Regions from separate parts of the Duganella violaceipulchra genome, predicted to be linked through region 2. Evidence: predicted binding sites of a transcription regulator. Region 2 holds the regulator's gene; the other holds the start of a gene.
The links. The regulator FliA, encoded in region 2, starts transcription of late flagellar genes. The targets are predictions, from matches to a motif close to CTAAAGTTTNNNNNNNNNNNGCCGNTA.
Positions count from the first base shown of each region.

Region 1: KVP70_RS04025 (flagellar protein FliT) is a predicted target of FliA. The motif match lies at 4,101-4,127, and genes of this name have one in related genera.

Region 1 covers NZ_JAHTGR010000002.1:249,380-256,544, forward strand. The annotation lists gene KVP70_RS04005 (CsbD family protein) at 1-101, opposite strand, end outside; gene KVP70_RS04010 (class I SAM-dependent methyltransferase) at 220-840, opposite strand; gene KVP70_RS04015 (M13 family metallopeptidase) at 925-2,961, opposite strand; gene KVP70_RS04020 (HDOD domain-containing protein) at 3,194-4,021, shown strand; gene KVP70_RS04025 (flagellar protein FliT) at 4,172-4,450, shown strand; gene KVP70_RS04030 (aspartate aminotransferase type Ic) at 4,580-5,785, opposite strand; gene KVP70_RS04035 (type IV pilus assembly protein FimV) at 5,876-7,165, opposite strand, start outside.
Region 2 covers NZ_JAHTGR010000004.1:359,059-366,223, forward strand. The annotation lists gene KVP70_RS10100 (flagellar hook protein FlgE) at 1-821, opposite strand, end outside; gene KVP70_RS10105 (flagellar hook assembly protein FlgD) at 859-1,566, opposite strand; gene flgC (flagellar basal body rod protein FlgC) at 1,583-1,990, opposite strand; gene flgB (flagellar basal body rod protein FlgB) at 1,993-2,412, opposite strand; gene flgA (flagellar basal body P-ring formation chaperone FlgA) at 2,571-3,275, shown strand; gene flgM (flagellar biosynthesis anti-sigma factor FlgM) at 3,385-3,699, shown strand; gene KVP70_RS10130 (flagella synthesis protein FlgN) at 3,707-4,183, shown strand; gene motD (flagellar motor protein MotD) at 4,191-4,967, opposite strand; gene KVP70_RS10140 (flagellar motor protein) at 4,969-5,715, opposite strand; gene KVP70_RS10145 (RNA polymerase sigma factor FliA) at 5,697-6,428, opposite strand; gene KVP70_RS10150 (MinD/ParA family ATP-binding protein) at 6,472-7,165, opposite strand, start outside.

The sequences.
Region 1 (7,165 bases), on a different contig from region 2:
CCCTTGGCTTGTTGCTCCGAGCTGCCGACCAGCTTGCCGGCCTCTTCCTGGATTTTGCCGCCGATGTCTTTCGCCGTACCTTTAACTTGATCCTTGTTCATGGTGAACTCCTTGGTGGGTGATGACGCAACAGGACACACAGCGCTGTGCTGAGTGCATGGACCCACTATAGGCAGACGCCGGCTGGAGTACTGTGCGATCGCGCACCAACGGGAGCAATCAGATTTTGCGCCAGACGCTGGCCAGCCACGGCTGCTGATCGCGCGGCAGACCTTCGGGGCGATAGTAATGTTGGACTGCGATAAATCCTGCTGCCAGCAGGTAACGCTGCCAGGTGTCGTAATCGTAGTAGCTGCCGTAGCGCGGGCCGTTCCAGCCTTCGCGGTTGTCGCCGCGCGGATTGGAGCTGAACAGCACGCCGCCGGTTTTCAGCGCGGCATGCAGGTCCCGCAGCACTGGCGGCAGCGCGGCGCTGGGCACGTGGAACAGCGAGGCGTTGGCGTAGACGCCGTCGAAGAAACCGTCGGGCAGATCAAGTTTGACGAAGTCCTGTTGCCACGCCGCGCAGCCGCTGTAGGCGCGCGCCATCTCGACGAATCGCGCCGAGCCGTCGACGCCGATCGCTTCGTGGCCCATGCTCTTGAAGGTCTTCAGGTCGCGGCCGGGGCCGCAGCCCAGGTCCAGCAGGCGGAATGGCGCGGGGCCTTGTATCGCATCCAGCAAGGCGGCGATGTTCTGGCTGACGTCGTGGTCGATGGTGCCGGCGAAAAACTGCTCGGCGTTGCGCTCGTAGTGCTGCAGCGTGGTCTGAGTGATCTGCTCGATAGGGTCGGGTTCCATGCCGCCAGTATATACGGTGGGTGCGGGATGGTCCGGCGAAGGATGCGCGCAGGGGACACCCATCGCGCATCCTTCCTGCTCAGCTTACCAGACGCGCACGCGGTCCTTCGGCGCCAGGTACAAGGTCTGTCCCGGCTGCACGTTGAAGGCCTGGTACCACGCGTCCATGTTGCGGACGGTGGCGGTGCGCCATTTGTCCGGCGCGTGGCCGTCGGTCAGGATGGCGCGGCGCAGCGCCGCTTCGCGCTCCTTCTCGCGCCAGCTCATCGCATAGCCGGTGAAGAATTGCTGGTCCGCTTGCACCGTCACGCGCTGCTTGTCGAGCGTGGTGTGGTAGGCGTCATACGAGGCCGCCAGTCCGGCCAGGTCGGCCAGGTTTTCGCTCAAGGTCTGCTGGCCGTTGATGGCCAGGTCCGGGAACGGCTTGTATGCCGAATACTGCGCCGCCAACGCCGCCGAGGCCTGCTTGAAATGCTTGCCGTCGGACGCAGTCCACCAGTCGCGCAGGCGGCCTTGCGCATCGAACTGCGCGCCCTGGTCGTCGAAGCTGTGGCTGATCTCGTGGCCGATGGTGGCGCCGATGCCGCCGTAGTTCATCGCGTCGCTGGCGCTCGGATCGAAGTACGGCGGCTGCAGGATCGCAGCCGGGAAGTTGATCGCGTTCTGCATCGGCATGTTGACCGCGTTGACCAGCTGTGCCGGCATGCACCACTCGGCGCGGTCCACCGGCTGATGCAGCTTGGCCAATTGCTGTTGCGTATGCACGCTGCGCGCGCGCAGCAGGTTGCCCAGCGCATCGCCCGGCGCCACCTCCAGCTGCTCGTAGCTGGCCCACTTCTCGGGATAGCCTATGCCGACATACAGGGTCTTCAGCTTGGCATGCGCTTCTTTCTTGGTGGCCGGGGCCATCCACGCCAGTTGGTCGATGCGGGTATGGAAGGCGTCGACGATCTTGCCCACCATTTGCTGCAGGCGCTGCTTGGACTCCGGCGGGAAATACTTGGCGACATAGACCTTGCCCAGCGCGTCAGGCATGGCCGCGTTGACGGCGGCCAGGCTGCGTTTCCAGCGCACCGATTGCTCCGGCGTGCCGTTCAGTGTGCGGCCATAAAAATCGAAGTGCTGGTCGGCCAGCGCCTTCGGCAGCGCGCTGCTCACCTGGTTGATGCGGTGGAAGGCGAGGAAATCCTTCCACGTTTCCAGCGGCGCCGACTGCACCAGCCGCGCCGCGCCGACGATGGCGGTCGGATGCCAGACGATGAATTTTTTCTGCCCGCCCAGACCGGCGCTGGCGAAGAAGGCTTTCCAGTCCAGCCCCGGCGCCTTGCGCGCGAAATCGGCGGCGCTCCAGTTGTTGTTGGCCTTCAGCACGTCGGACGAATCCTCGCGGCTGGCGTGTGCCAGCGCGATCTTGCGTTCCAGCTCGAACACGCGCGCGGCGCGGGCGTCGGCGTCGGCGATGCCGGCCAGCTTGAAGGTGGCGGCGATGTGCGCCTGGTACTGGCCGCGCAACTTTTGCATGGCCGGCGTAGCGTCCAGATAGTAGGCGCGGTCCGGCATGCCCAGCCCGCCCTGCAGCAGGTAGGGCGTGTAGTGCGCCGAGTCCTTCAGCCCTTGGGCGATCCACAGGCCGAACAGGTTTTCGGTGAAGAAGTTGGTGGCGTTGAGCGGATCGACATCGGCTTGCAGCGCGCCGCCCAGCGCCTCGGCCAGCGCGCCCTTGTCACCGATGGCGGCGATTTTTTGCAGCAGCGGCTGCAGCGGCGCCAGGCCCTTGGCCTCGATGCCGGACTCGTCCATAAAGGCGGCGTAGTAGTCGGCGATTTTTTTCGCCTCGGCGTCGGCCGGCTGCGCCGCCATCGCTTCGATCAATTTGACGATGCGCTGGTTGGTGTCCTCGACCAGCGCGTTGCCCACGCCCCAGCCGCTGCGGTCGGCCGGAATCTCGACACTGTTGAGCCAGTCGGCGTTGACGTAATCAAAAAAATCGTCGCCCGGCAGCACGGCGCTTTTGGCGGCGGCGGTCGATGGGGCGGCGGAGGTCGGCTCGGCGCGCAACGGCGCGGCCAGCATCAGGGCGGCGCAGATGGCCAGGCTTAACTTGCTTGTAGATGGGTGCATGGGAGTCCCTTGGTCGTGGATCTGGTTGAATGTCAGGCGTGGTACGCCAGCGTGCACGGTAGCGCCGCGGCGCGCGCGGCGACGCAGCTTTGCGACGAACGGTGGATTTGACGGAATAGATGGTCACAACACGGCAGAAAAGAGACGCCCGCCCAGCAAAATTGCTTCATTCATTCGGGGAATCGCTATATAGTTAGCCTATAGCAACGCGCTAATTACCCAGGAGATAAATATGAAACTTGATGCCCTGTTCCAGAATCCAACTGCGTTGCCTACCGCGCCCAAAGTCGTGGAAGAGCTGATCAGCAGTTTCGACAAGGCCAGCGTTTCGACCGAAGAGATCGCGAAGAAACTGTCGACGGATCCGGTGCTGAGCGCCAAGCTGCTGCGCCTGGCCAACTCGGCCTACTACCACGTGTCGCGCAGCATCGGCACGGTGGAAGACGCGGTGCTGATGCTCGGCTTCGTGACCGTGCGCACGCTGGTCATCAGCTCCGGCCTGGTCAGCGGCTTCAAGACCGTGCCCGGCCTCGACCTCAAGCAATTCTGGCGCTACAGTCTGCACACCGCGGTGTCGGCCAAGTGGATTGCCAAGAAAACCAAGGAAAACACCGACCTCGCCTTCACCATCGGCATGATGCACGCCATCGGCCAGCTGGTGATCCACTCGGCGATGGCCGAACAGGCGATGGCGCTCGACAAGGTGGCCGGCCCGCTGGACTCGCGCCGCCTGGACGCCGAGCAAGCCTCGTTCGGCTTCACCTTCGCCGACGTCGGCGCCGAACTGGCCAAGCGCTGGAAGTTCCCGCTGACCTTCTCGGAAACCATCCTGGCCTTCCCCGAGCCGCACCACAACGGCGAGCTGAACCGCCTGGCCGCCGTGGTCTCGCTGGCCGCCTGGCGCGCCCGCGTCGAGCAGGCCGGACTGAGCGAAGACGAAATCGCCGCCTGCTACCCGGCCGACCTGGCCGAGGAACTGGGCCTGGACGACAACGCCCTGATCGACGAAATGCCGTCGCCGGACGAGCTGAGCGCCGGGCTGGAAGAGCTGGTCAAATAAGCCAGCTTGTTCTTAAGGCCACGAAAAGCCCCGCATGGGGCTTTTTTTCGATCTTTTTCAAATATTTTTTCAAAACACCCTAAAGTTCCCGTTTAAGGCGACGTTAATCAGGACATGCGGTAATCCGCAATAACTAGCCAGGGTGAGAACATGACCTCCACCGAAGTCCTCTCGATGTACGAAAATATTGCCGGTTTGACCAATCAAATGGCCGCCGCCGCACGTCTGGGTGATTTCGACGGCCTGAGCCGCCTGGAGGCGCAATGCGCCAGCGAAGCCCGCGCAGGGGGCACCGGCGTGCCGGCCCTGAGCGGCGCCCCGCGCCTGCGCAAGATCGACCTGCTGAAACAAATCCTGGCCAACGACCGCGCCATCCGCGACGTCACCGAACCCTGGGCCAACAACGTGCCCGGCATGTCGCGTCAGTAAACCCGACCGCCAAAACAGAAAGCGCCGAAGCCGGCGCTTTTTTTTCGTTTGAGACACCCCCCCCCCCCTTAAAGCCAAAAAGGGTCAGACCCCGTACGGGGTCTGACCCTGGTTCGCCGCAGTGCGGGTTTAACCGGCCAGCGCCAGCTTCAGCGACAAGGCGATGCCCTGCGCCGCCTGGGTGATCTCGTCCAGCGACGGGAAACTCGGCGCGATGCGGATATGGCTATCCTTCGGATCGTTACCGTAAGGGAAAGCCGCACCGGCCGGCGTCAGCGTGATGCCCGCCTCCTTGGCCAGCGCCACGGTGCGCTTGGCCGAACCGTCCGGCGTCACCAGGTCGATGAAGTAGCCGCCCTGCGGACGCGTCCACGACACGCCCGGCACGTCGGCCAGGTAGTGCTCGAACTGCGCCAGCACCGCGTCGAACTTCGGCTTCAGCAGCAAACGATGCTGTTCCATCAAGGCTTCCACCGTCGGCAGGTCCTTCAGCAGGCGCACATGGCGCAGCTGGTTGATCTTGTCCGGGCCGATGCTGCGGATGCCGGCGTGCTTGGTCCACCAGGCGATATTGGCCGGCGACGCGGCCAGCGCGGCGATGCCCGAACCGGCCCAGGTCACCTTCGACGACGACGCGAACACGATCGCGCGGTCCGGATTGCCGGCCTTGGCGCAGGCGTCCAGGATATTGGCCACTTCCAGCTTTTGCTCGCCCAGATGATGGAAGCGGTAAGCGTCGTCCCACATCAGGCGGAAGTCCGGCGCCGCCGTCTTCATCGCCGCCAGGCGCGCCACCACGGCGTCCGAAAACACCACGCCGCCCGGATTGCTGTACTTCGGCACGCACCACATGCCCTTGATGCTGGCGTCCTCGGCCACCAGTTTCTCCACCAGATCCATGTCCGGACCGGCTTCGCTCATCGGGATGTTGATCATCTTGATGCCGCGCGCTTCGCAGATGGCGAAGTGGCGGTCATAGCCCGGCACCGGGCACAGGAAGGTCACCGGCTCGCGCACCCACGGGGCGTTGCCGGGCGTGCCGTTGAGCAGGCTGTAGATGATCACGTCATGCATCAGCGACAGGCGGGCGCTGCTGTCGACCACGACCTGCGCGGCCGGCACGTCCAGCAGCTTGCCGAACAGTTCGCGCGCTTCCGGCAGGCCGATGGTGCCGCCGTAGTTGCGGCCGTCGGTGCCGTCGGCGGCCTTGTAGCCGTCCAGCGCGGCCATCAGGCCATTCGACAAGTCCAGCTGCTCGGGGGCAGGCTTGCCGCGGGACATGTCCAGCTTCAGGCCGAGTTGTTTGAAAGCTTGATATTGCTCTACTGCAGTCATAGCGCTCTTTCAGTATGGGGAAGACGGAGGGGGTCGATTACTATACCCCAGATTGTCTGACCTCAATCAGAGCGTGCAGTTATATACTTATTACTGCTGCATCATGGATTCCGGCGTCACTTCGTGCAGCGGCGGCGCCTCCACCGGCTGTTCGCCCTCCCCGGCCGGCTTTTTCCGGCGGAAGCCCTGCCAGATTTTCAGCGGCCCGCTGCCGCGTTTCTTGCGCAGGTAGAGATAGCCGCCGGCGCCCAGCAACAAGGCCAGCACGCCGGCGCCGGCGGCGATCAGCGGCGTATTGCTGGCGGCCGGTTCCGGCGGTTTTTCCTTTTTGTACTTCAGCTTGGGCAACACGCGCACCTTCTTGACCGGCGCCGAGGCCTCCTCCGACGCCGCCGAGCTCGCCGCAGATGCCGACGTGGACGCGGATGCCGATGCCGATGCCGATGCCGGCGCCGTTGCCGGCGCCGTTGCCGGCGCGCCATGCGTAGCGGCTGGTGCCGGCGCCGGCGCCTGGGCCGACGCCGCGTGCGCCGCCGCGCTGGCCGCCCCGCCCGTCGCCGCCAACGCCCCTTGCAGCAACTTCACCTTGCCCTCCAGCTCGACCAGCTTGCTGGACAACTCCACACTGTGCGTATCCAGCGCCGCGCATTCTTTCGCGCTCATGCCGGACGGGGTGCAAGCGGCCGGAGCCGCCGGCCGCTTCACGCCCTTAGGCAGCGGCAACGGCGCCAAAGGCAGCAAAGCCTGCGCCACGCCCAGCGGCAAGCCGTCCTCGTCGCGCGCCGCATCGCCGCCGGCCGACGGCTTGGCCGGTGCGGGACGCGGCGCCGGGCGCGGCGCCTGGCCCATCGCATCGGCTATGCGCTCCGGCAAATTGCGCACCGCCGGCGACGGCCGCCGCGACGGCGCCGTCCGCAAAACGCCCGGCTCGCCCACTTCGGATTCATGCGCAGCCGGCATCGGCGCCGGCCGCGTCCGGTCCCGCACGGGCGCTGCGGCAGGCGCGGGCGCGGGTGCGGGCGGCGCCGCCAACGCCGTCTCCCTGGCCGCCCGCTCCACCCGAGCCAACGCCGCCGCCTGCGCCGCCGTCATGGCCGGCGGTGGCGGCGGCGCAGGATTCGGATCCGCCTGCAGCCACACGGTTGCCGCGCGCACATCCTGGCGCCCGGCGGCGCTCAGCTCCAGGAACAAATGCACGTACTCGGCATCGATATTGCGGGTGGTGGTGATGTGCAGGAACTGCCGGCCGTCGCGCCGCACCACCGACAGGTGCACCGAGGCCAGCGCCGGATTCATGCTGATGTTGGCGCCGCGAAACACATCCTGCTGCGCCAGCCGCACCTGCAGGGCCGACACCTCGTCCGGCGCCAGCTGCACCAG
Region 2 (7,165 bases):
GTCATCGCGGCGCCGGCCGCGGTCGCATACAGCGCCGCCGACTGGGCGATCAGCAGCGGATCCGGCGGCGTCGCGCGCACCGCATTGTTGTAGGCCAAACGCGCGTCGAGCGTAGGCTGATCGGTGTTGATCGCCGCGGCCACGCCGGCCGAAACGATTTCCTTGTTGTCGGCCGCCGCGTACACGTCCCAGGTGTTGGCGTCGGTCTTGACGTAGTAGGTCGTCATGATGTGCGAGGTACCCAGGCTGTCGTACACGTTCAGCACGGTCTGCTTGTTGTAGCTGTTCGGATCGCCGGCGTCGAAAGGTATCTTGGCCGGAACTTTTTCGGCCGAGCTCAGGTTCAACTGAAAATTGGCGGTGGAGGTTTGCACCGGCGTCAGGTCGGACTTGTCCAGCGTCAGCGGCACCGGCGCGCCCAGCTGGATCACGCCGGCCGCGTTCGACAGGTAACCGGTCAGCTGCGCTCCCTGGGCGTTGATCAGCGTGTGGGTGTTATCTTCGTGGAACTGGCCGTTGCGCGAGTACTGCACCGCGCCGTTGACCACTTCGCGGAAGAAGCCGCCGCCGTTGATCGAGATGTCCAGCGGGTTGTTGCTGGTCTCGATATTGCCCTGCGTGAATTGCTGGGCCAGCTTGGCCGTCGTCACACCGATGCCGGGATTGTTGCCCGACACGCCGTTCAGCGAGTTCGCGTACAGGTCCGCAAACTGCGCCTGCGAGCCCTTGAAGCCAACCGTGCTGGCGTTGGCGATGTTGTTGCCGATAACGTCCAGCGATTTGGATGCTGCGTTCAGGCCGCTAAGTCCTTGTTGGAACATGGTATTCCCCTATGCTAGGTGTGACGTGTGAACTGCGTTACAAAACTTCTTTGACATCGGACATGGCGAACTGTCCGAGCGAGGTATTCAATTTGACGCCGCCGCTGCCGGTCGACACGCTGGCCACCGCCGCCAGCTGCAGCGCGGTCGAGTCGGTCAGCGTCTTGCCGGCGCTCACCGCCTTGACGGTGAAGGTGTAGGCGCCGGCCGGCGCGGCGGTCTTGCCGTCGGTGGTGCCGTCCCAGGTGATCGGGTAGGTGCCGACGTCGGTGCTCTTCATGCTCATGGTGCGCACCGTGGCGCCGCTCTTGTCCTGGATCGAGATCGTCACGCTCTCGGCGGGCGAGGCCAGGTCGATGCCGAACACGCTGGTGCTGGTGCTCTTGCCGGCGTCGTCGGTGCTGGTCGATAGTTCGACACCTGCGCCCTTGACCAGCACGCCCTTGCCGATCAGATTGGTGGCGATCAGCGATTGCGACGCGGCCTGGTCGGTGCGCAGCGATTCCAGCGTGGCGTTGACCTTGTTGATGCCGGTCACCGTCGACAGCTGGGCCAGCTGGCTGGTCATGGCGGCGTTGTCCATCGGGTTCAGCGGGTCCTGGTTCTTCAGCTGCGTGACCAGCAGCTTCATGAACTTGTCCTGGTCCGCGCCGATGTCGTTGGACGTGCTGCTGGTGTTGCTGGTGTTGCTGGTGGTGTTGACCGGGGCCGCGACGGGCGTGTCGATCACTGCGCTGATAGTCATGATTGCCTCTTAAAAATTACTGGCCGATGGTCAGGGTCTTGAGCAGCAGCGTCTTGGCCGCGTTCATGGTCTCGACGTTGGTCTGGTAGGAACGCGAGGCCGACAGCATGTTGACCATCTCGTCCACCACGTTCACGTTGGGCATGGTCACATAGCCCTTGTCGTCCGCCATCGGATGCTTGGGGTCGTACATCTGCTTCATCGGCGACTGGTCTTCCACCACCTGCTTGACCCGCACCCCGGTCGAAGCGCCGCCGTCGGCCGGCGTGGTCGCCTCGAACACCACCTGGCGCGCGCGGTAGGCCTCGCCGCTGGCGCTGGTGGCGCTGTCGGCATTGGCCAGGTTGGAGGCGACCACGTTGAGCCGCTGCGCCTGGGCGCTCATGGCCGAACCTGAAACATTGAAAATATTAAACAGCGACATGATCAGTTACCTCCCTGTATCGCCGCCATCATGTTCTTGATCTGGGCGTTGATTGCGGTGATGCCGGCCTCGTAGCGGATGGCGTTGTCGGCGAACTGGTTGCGCTCGACGTCCATGTCGACCGTGTTGCCGTCGACCGCGCCCTGCACCACGCCGCGGTACAGCAGCGGCGTGCCGTCCGCCATCGTGGTGCCGTCTTGTTGAGGGCTGGGGTAATGTTTGCTGGCGGTGGTCTTCAGCGTCGCGGTGGCGTTGGTCTTGTCCAGCGCGGCCTGCATGGCGCTGGAGAAGTCGATGTCGCGTGCCTTGTAATTGGGCGTATCGCCGTTGGCGATATTCGAGGCGAGCACGCTCTGCCGCTGGGAGCGCAGCCCCAGCGCGGCTTCGTTGAAGCGCAGATAATCGTCGAGTTTCCCAACCATGACAGCTCCCTATGGACGTACTTGTTATGACAGGATCGATGATACGGAGTTGCCCCCGGTAACCATCGAGCGATAAGCAAGCGCTTTTCGGTCCTATTCAAGGCTTCAAGTCCAGACCGCCAGACTATGATGGCCATATTGAAGGGGATTCTCACACCATGAAACGACTGCTCACCACTGCCGCCCTGCTGGCCCTGCTGCCGACGGCTCAGACTCAGGCCCAGCAAGCCGCGCCCCTGCGCCAGGACGCGGTCGCGCTCAAGCGCAGCGTCGAACAGTTCCTGCAAGTACAAAGCGGCGGCCTGCCCGGCCAGGTCACGGTCGCCGTCGGCGCCATCGATACTCGCATGAACCTGGCCGCCTGCCCCGATCCGCAAGCCTTCTTCATGCCCGGCGCGCGCGCCTGGGGCAAGACCACGGTCGGCGTGCGCTGCGTGGCGCCGGCCGCCTGGACCATCTATATCCAGGCCACGGTCAGCGTGGTCGGCGACTACATCGCCAGCGCCGCGCCGCTGGCACAGGGCCAGGCCATCGAGGCCGGCCAGCTGGTGACCCTGAAGGGCGATCTGACAACATTGCCGGCCGGGATAGCCACCGACATGGCCCAGGTGATCGGCCGCAGCACCAATATTTCACTGCCGCCGGGCACGCCGCTGCGCCTCGATACGCTGCGCAGCAAGCCGGTGGTGCAGTCCGGCCAGCTGGTGCGCCTCGTTTCCAGCGGCAACGGTTTCAGCGTGTCGGCCGAGGCGCGCGCCATGAGCACGGCGGGTGACGGCCAGGTAGTGCAGGTAAAAACTTCCGGTGGGCAACAAATTACAGGAATCGCCAAGGCGGGCGGGCTGGTGGAGGTGGCGTTTTGATCGAACGCCAGGGGGTCTTGAGGCACGGCAGCGCTAAAGTTTTGGCGCCGGCCGCCGTTACATACTCAGATCCCGGAGTTTCGTACTCCAACCAGAGAAGGATAGCGCTGTGAAAATTAACGATACATTGAAGAGCACGACCGGCTTGCCGTCGTCGACGCCGGCTTCTACCTCGACTGCGCGCGGCGCGGACAAGGCGGCGGCCCCGGCGACGCCCGCAACGTCCGACAACGTGCGCCTGTCGCCGCAAGGCCAGGCATTGGCGGCCAGTGCGGCCGGCGGCGCCAGCACGGTGTTCGACACCAAAAAAGTCGAGCGCATCAAGCTGGCCATCGCCGACGGCCAGTTCCAGGTCAACTCGGAAAAAGTAGCGGATGGCTTGCTGGATACAGTCAAGGATCTGCTGCACTCTCGCAAACGATAGGTCTACCATGTCAACCGCTACCCCGCTGAACAGCCTGCGCGAAGAAGAACACATCATGACGACCCTGCTGGGCGTTTTGAAGCAGGAGCAGCAATACCTGGTGGCGGCGGAAATTGACGGCCTGACGGCGGTCACCACCAAGAAATCGGCACTGGTCACGCAGATGACCCTGTTGTCGGCCCAGCGCCACCGCGCCCTGGGCAAGGCCGGCTACCCGGCCGAGGAAGCCGGCATGGATGCCTGGGTCGCCGCCAGCGGCGCCGACGCCGCCGAAGCATCCGTCCTGTGGCAGGCGCTGCAGCACCATGCGCGCGAAGCCAAGGAGCTGAACCGCATCAACGGCATGCTGATCAACAAGCAGATGAACCACACGCAAGGCGCGCTGCAAGCGCTGCGTCCGCAATCGGCGGGCGCCAACAACTTCTATGGCCCTGGCGGCCTGCCTACTTCCCTGCCCCGCAGCCGCGGCTTCCTGGCCGGCTGATCCAGATTTATTGCTGAGCCGGCGCCGGCGTCGGCACTTCCGTCACCGTATCCGGGATACCGGACAAGATCGTGACCGCCACGCGGCGGTTGCGCGCGCGGCCGATCGGGTTGTCGTTCGGCGCCACCGGCACGTTCGAGCTGAAGCCCACCGCCGTCAGGCGTTCCGGCGCCACGCCGGCGTCGATGAACAGCCGCACCACGCTGCTGGCGCGCACCGCCGACAATTCCCAGTTGGACGGGAACAGCGTGTTGCGGATCGGCTGGTTGTCGGTGTGGCCTTCGACCTGCACCTTGTGGTCGTCGTTTTTCAGCAGGCCGGCGACGGCGCGCAGCGCCTCGGTCGACTCGTTGGTCAGGCGCGCCTCGCCCGGATCGAACAGCACCGAGGCGTTGATCTCGACGCTGACGCCGCGGCTGTTCTGCGTGACCCGCACCTTGCCCTCCTTGACCAGCGGCGCCAGGGTGGACAACAAGTCCTGCGCCAGCCTGGTCATCTGGGTCTTTTCCTTGCGCAGCAGTTCGGCGTGGCGCCGCAGGTTGGGATTGGGGATCGGCAGGTTGGGCACTTCGGTGTTGACCGGCTTGGCCGAACCGGCGCCGCCGAAGGCGTCGCCCAGCGCCACCGACAGCACCTTGTAGCGGCCGATATTGACCACCGAAATCGCGTACATCACCACGAAGAAGGCGAACAGCAAGGTGATGAAGTCGGCGTAGGAGATCAGCCAGCGCTCGTGGTTCTCCGGTTCGTCGTCGAACTTCCTGCGGGCGCGCCGGTTCTGCATGTCAGTGTTCCCGCATCAGCGTGGCGATGCGTTCGTCGATGACGCGCGTGTGGTCGCCGGTGGCGATGTCGTAGAACACGGCGGCGGCGATTTCCTGCTGGTGCACCGCCTGCGTGACGATGGCCTTGAGCTTGTTGGCGATCGGGTAGAAGAACAGATTGGCCAGGCCGACGCCGTAAATGGTCGAGACGAAAGCCACGGCGATGCCGGAGCCGAGCTTGCTGGGGTCGGTGAGGTTTTCCATCACGTGGATCAGGCCCAGCACCGCGCCCAGGATGCCGATGGTGGGCGAATAGCCGGCCGCCGATTCCCAGATGCGCACCGCCTGGCGTTCTTCCGTTTCGTAGGCGGTGATTTCGGTGTCGAGGATCTGGCGCAGCTTGTCGGGGTTGATGCCGTCGACGATCAGGCGCAGGCCCTTGGTGTTGAACTTGTCCTTGGAGGCGAGCATATAGCGCTCCAGCGACAGCAGGCCGTCGCGCCGCGCCGCCAGGTTCCAGGCGTTGATGTCGCGCGCCAGCAGCACGCGGGTGTCGGCCGGCGGCGCGAACACCAGGCGCAGCATGCGCAGGCCGCGCACAAAGGTGCGGAACTTGGTCTGCAACAGTACCGCGCCGAAGGTGCCGACCACGACGATCGCAAACGCGGCCGGTTGCAGCAACGACGCCAGCTTGCCGCCCTCGAGCGTCTGGCCGACGACGATGCCGGCCAGCGCCAGCAGCACCCCGGCTACGCTGGCCCAGTCCAAGACCGCTCCCGAAGTGAGGCGCGCAACCGTGCCACGGCCTGCGTATGCAGCTGCGATACGCGCGATTCCGATACGCCCATCACGGCGCCGATTTCTTTCAAGTTGAGCTCCTCTTCGTAGTACAGCCCCATCAGGATCTTTTCGCGCGGCGGCAGCGCGTCGATGGCGTCGATCACGGCCTGGCGGAAGTCGCCGTCCAGCAGCGAGCGCAGCGGATCGCTCTCCTCGTCCGAGCAGTAACGGTCGAGGAAGCTGTCGTTGCCGTCGTCGTCGTGAAAATCTTCGTAGTACACCAGCTGGTGGCCGCCGCCGTCGGACAGCATGTCCTGGTAGTCGGACAGCGACAGCTTGAGCATCTTGGCCACTTCCGACTCGGTCGGCGGATGGCCCAGGCGCTGCTGCAGCGTGCTCATCGCCGTTTCGATCTTGCGCATGTTCTGGCGCATCGAGCGCGGCAGCCAGTCGCTGTTGCGCAGCTCGTCGAGCATGGCGCCGCGGATGCGCAGCACGGCGTAGGTTTCGAACTGGGCGCCATGGGTGTCCTCGTAACGGCTGATGGCGTCGAGCAGGCCGATCATCCCGGCTTGCACCAGATCGTCGACTTCGACGCTGGGCGGCAGTTTCGCCTTCATGTGGTGGGCCAAGCGCTTGACCAACGGCATATGCTCCGTCAGCAAAGAATTCTTGTCCACTTTCCCTTTGACCGTGTACATAGCCTGTTTATTATTGATTAAGCGCTAAAATTATGATGCTCCCTTAACGGAAAGATGGCGAGCCGGCCAGCGCGAAGCGCCCCGCCAGTTGACGAAACGCGACCGAAGCCCCGGCCAGCGGAAACGCATCGACCACCGCACGCCCCAAGCGTGCCGCGCGCTGCAGGTATTCATCCGCCGGCACCGATCCCATCGAAACGAGGTTCACCGCCAGGTATCGGCTTGCTGCCTGTGCCATATTATCGTATACCACCTTTGCTTCCGATTCGGAAGCCCCGGTGACCAGAATTCCAAACGGCCGCCGACCGAGCTCCTGGTTCAGGCGCTTGATCATACTGTACGCGGCCTTGATCGAGGTAGCGCTATTCGATACCTGCACCACGATTTCCGAGCTGGCCATGACCGGCACCGGGAAGGCCACGCCGTCGAACTCGCCGTCGACGATGACGATGCCGGTCTGCTTGGCCAGCACGTCGAAGGCCTTGGCCAGGCGGCGCGTCTCGTCCGGGCCGCTGCGCGCCACGCCGCGTGTCATCGACGCCACAGCGAAGCCTTGCGGCACCTGGTGGATCACCTGGTTCAGCGCGCACTCCTGGCGCGCCACGTCGAGCAGGCTGGCGCCGCCGTCCACGCCGAGGCGGGTGGCCACGCCGTGGGCGCTGGCGCAGGCGTCGACCAGCAGCACGTCGTTGCCGGCGCGCGCCAGCGAGGCGCCCAGGTTGACCAGCATGGCGCCC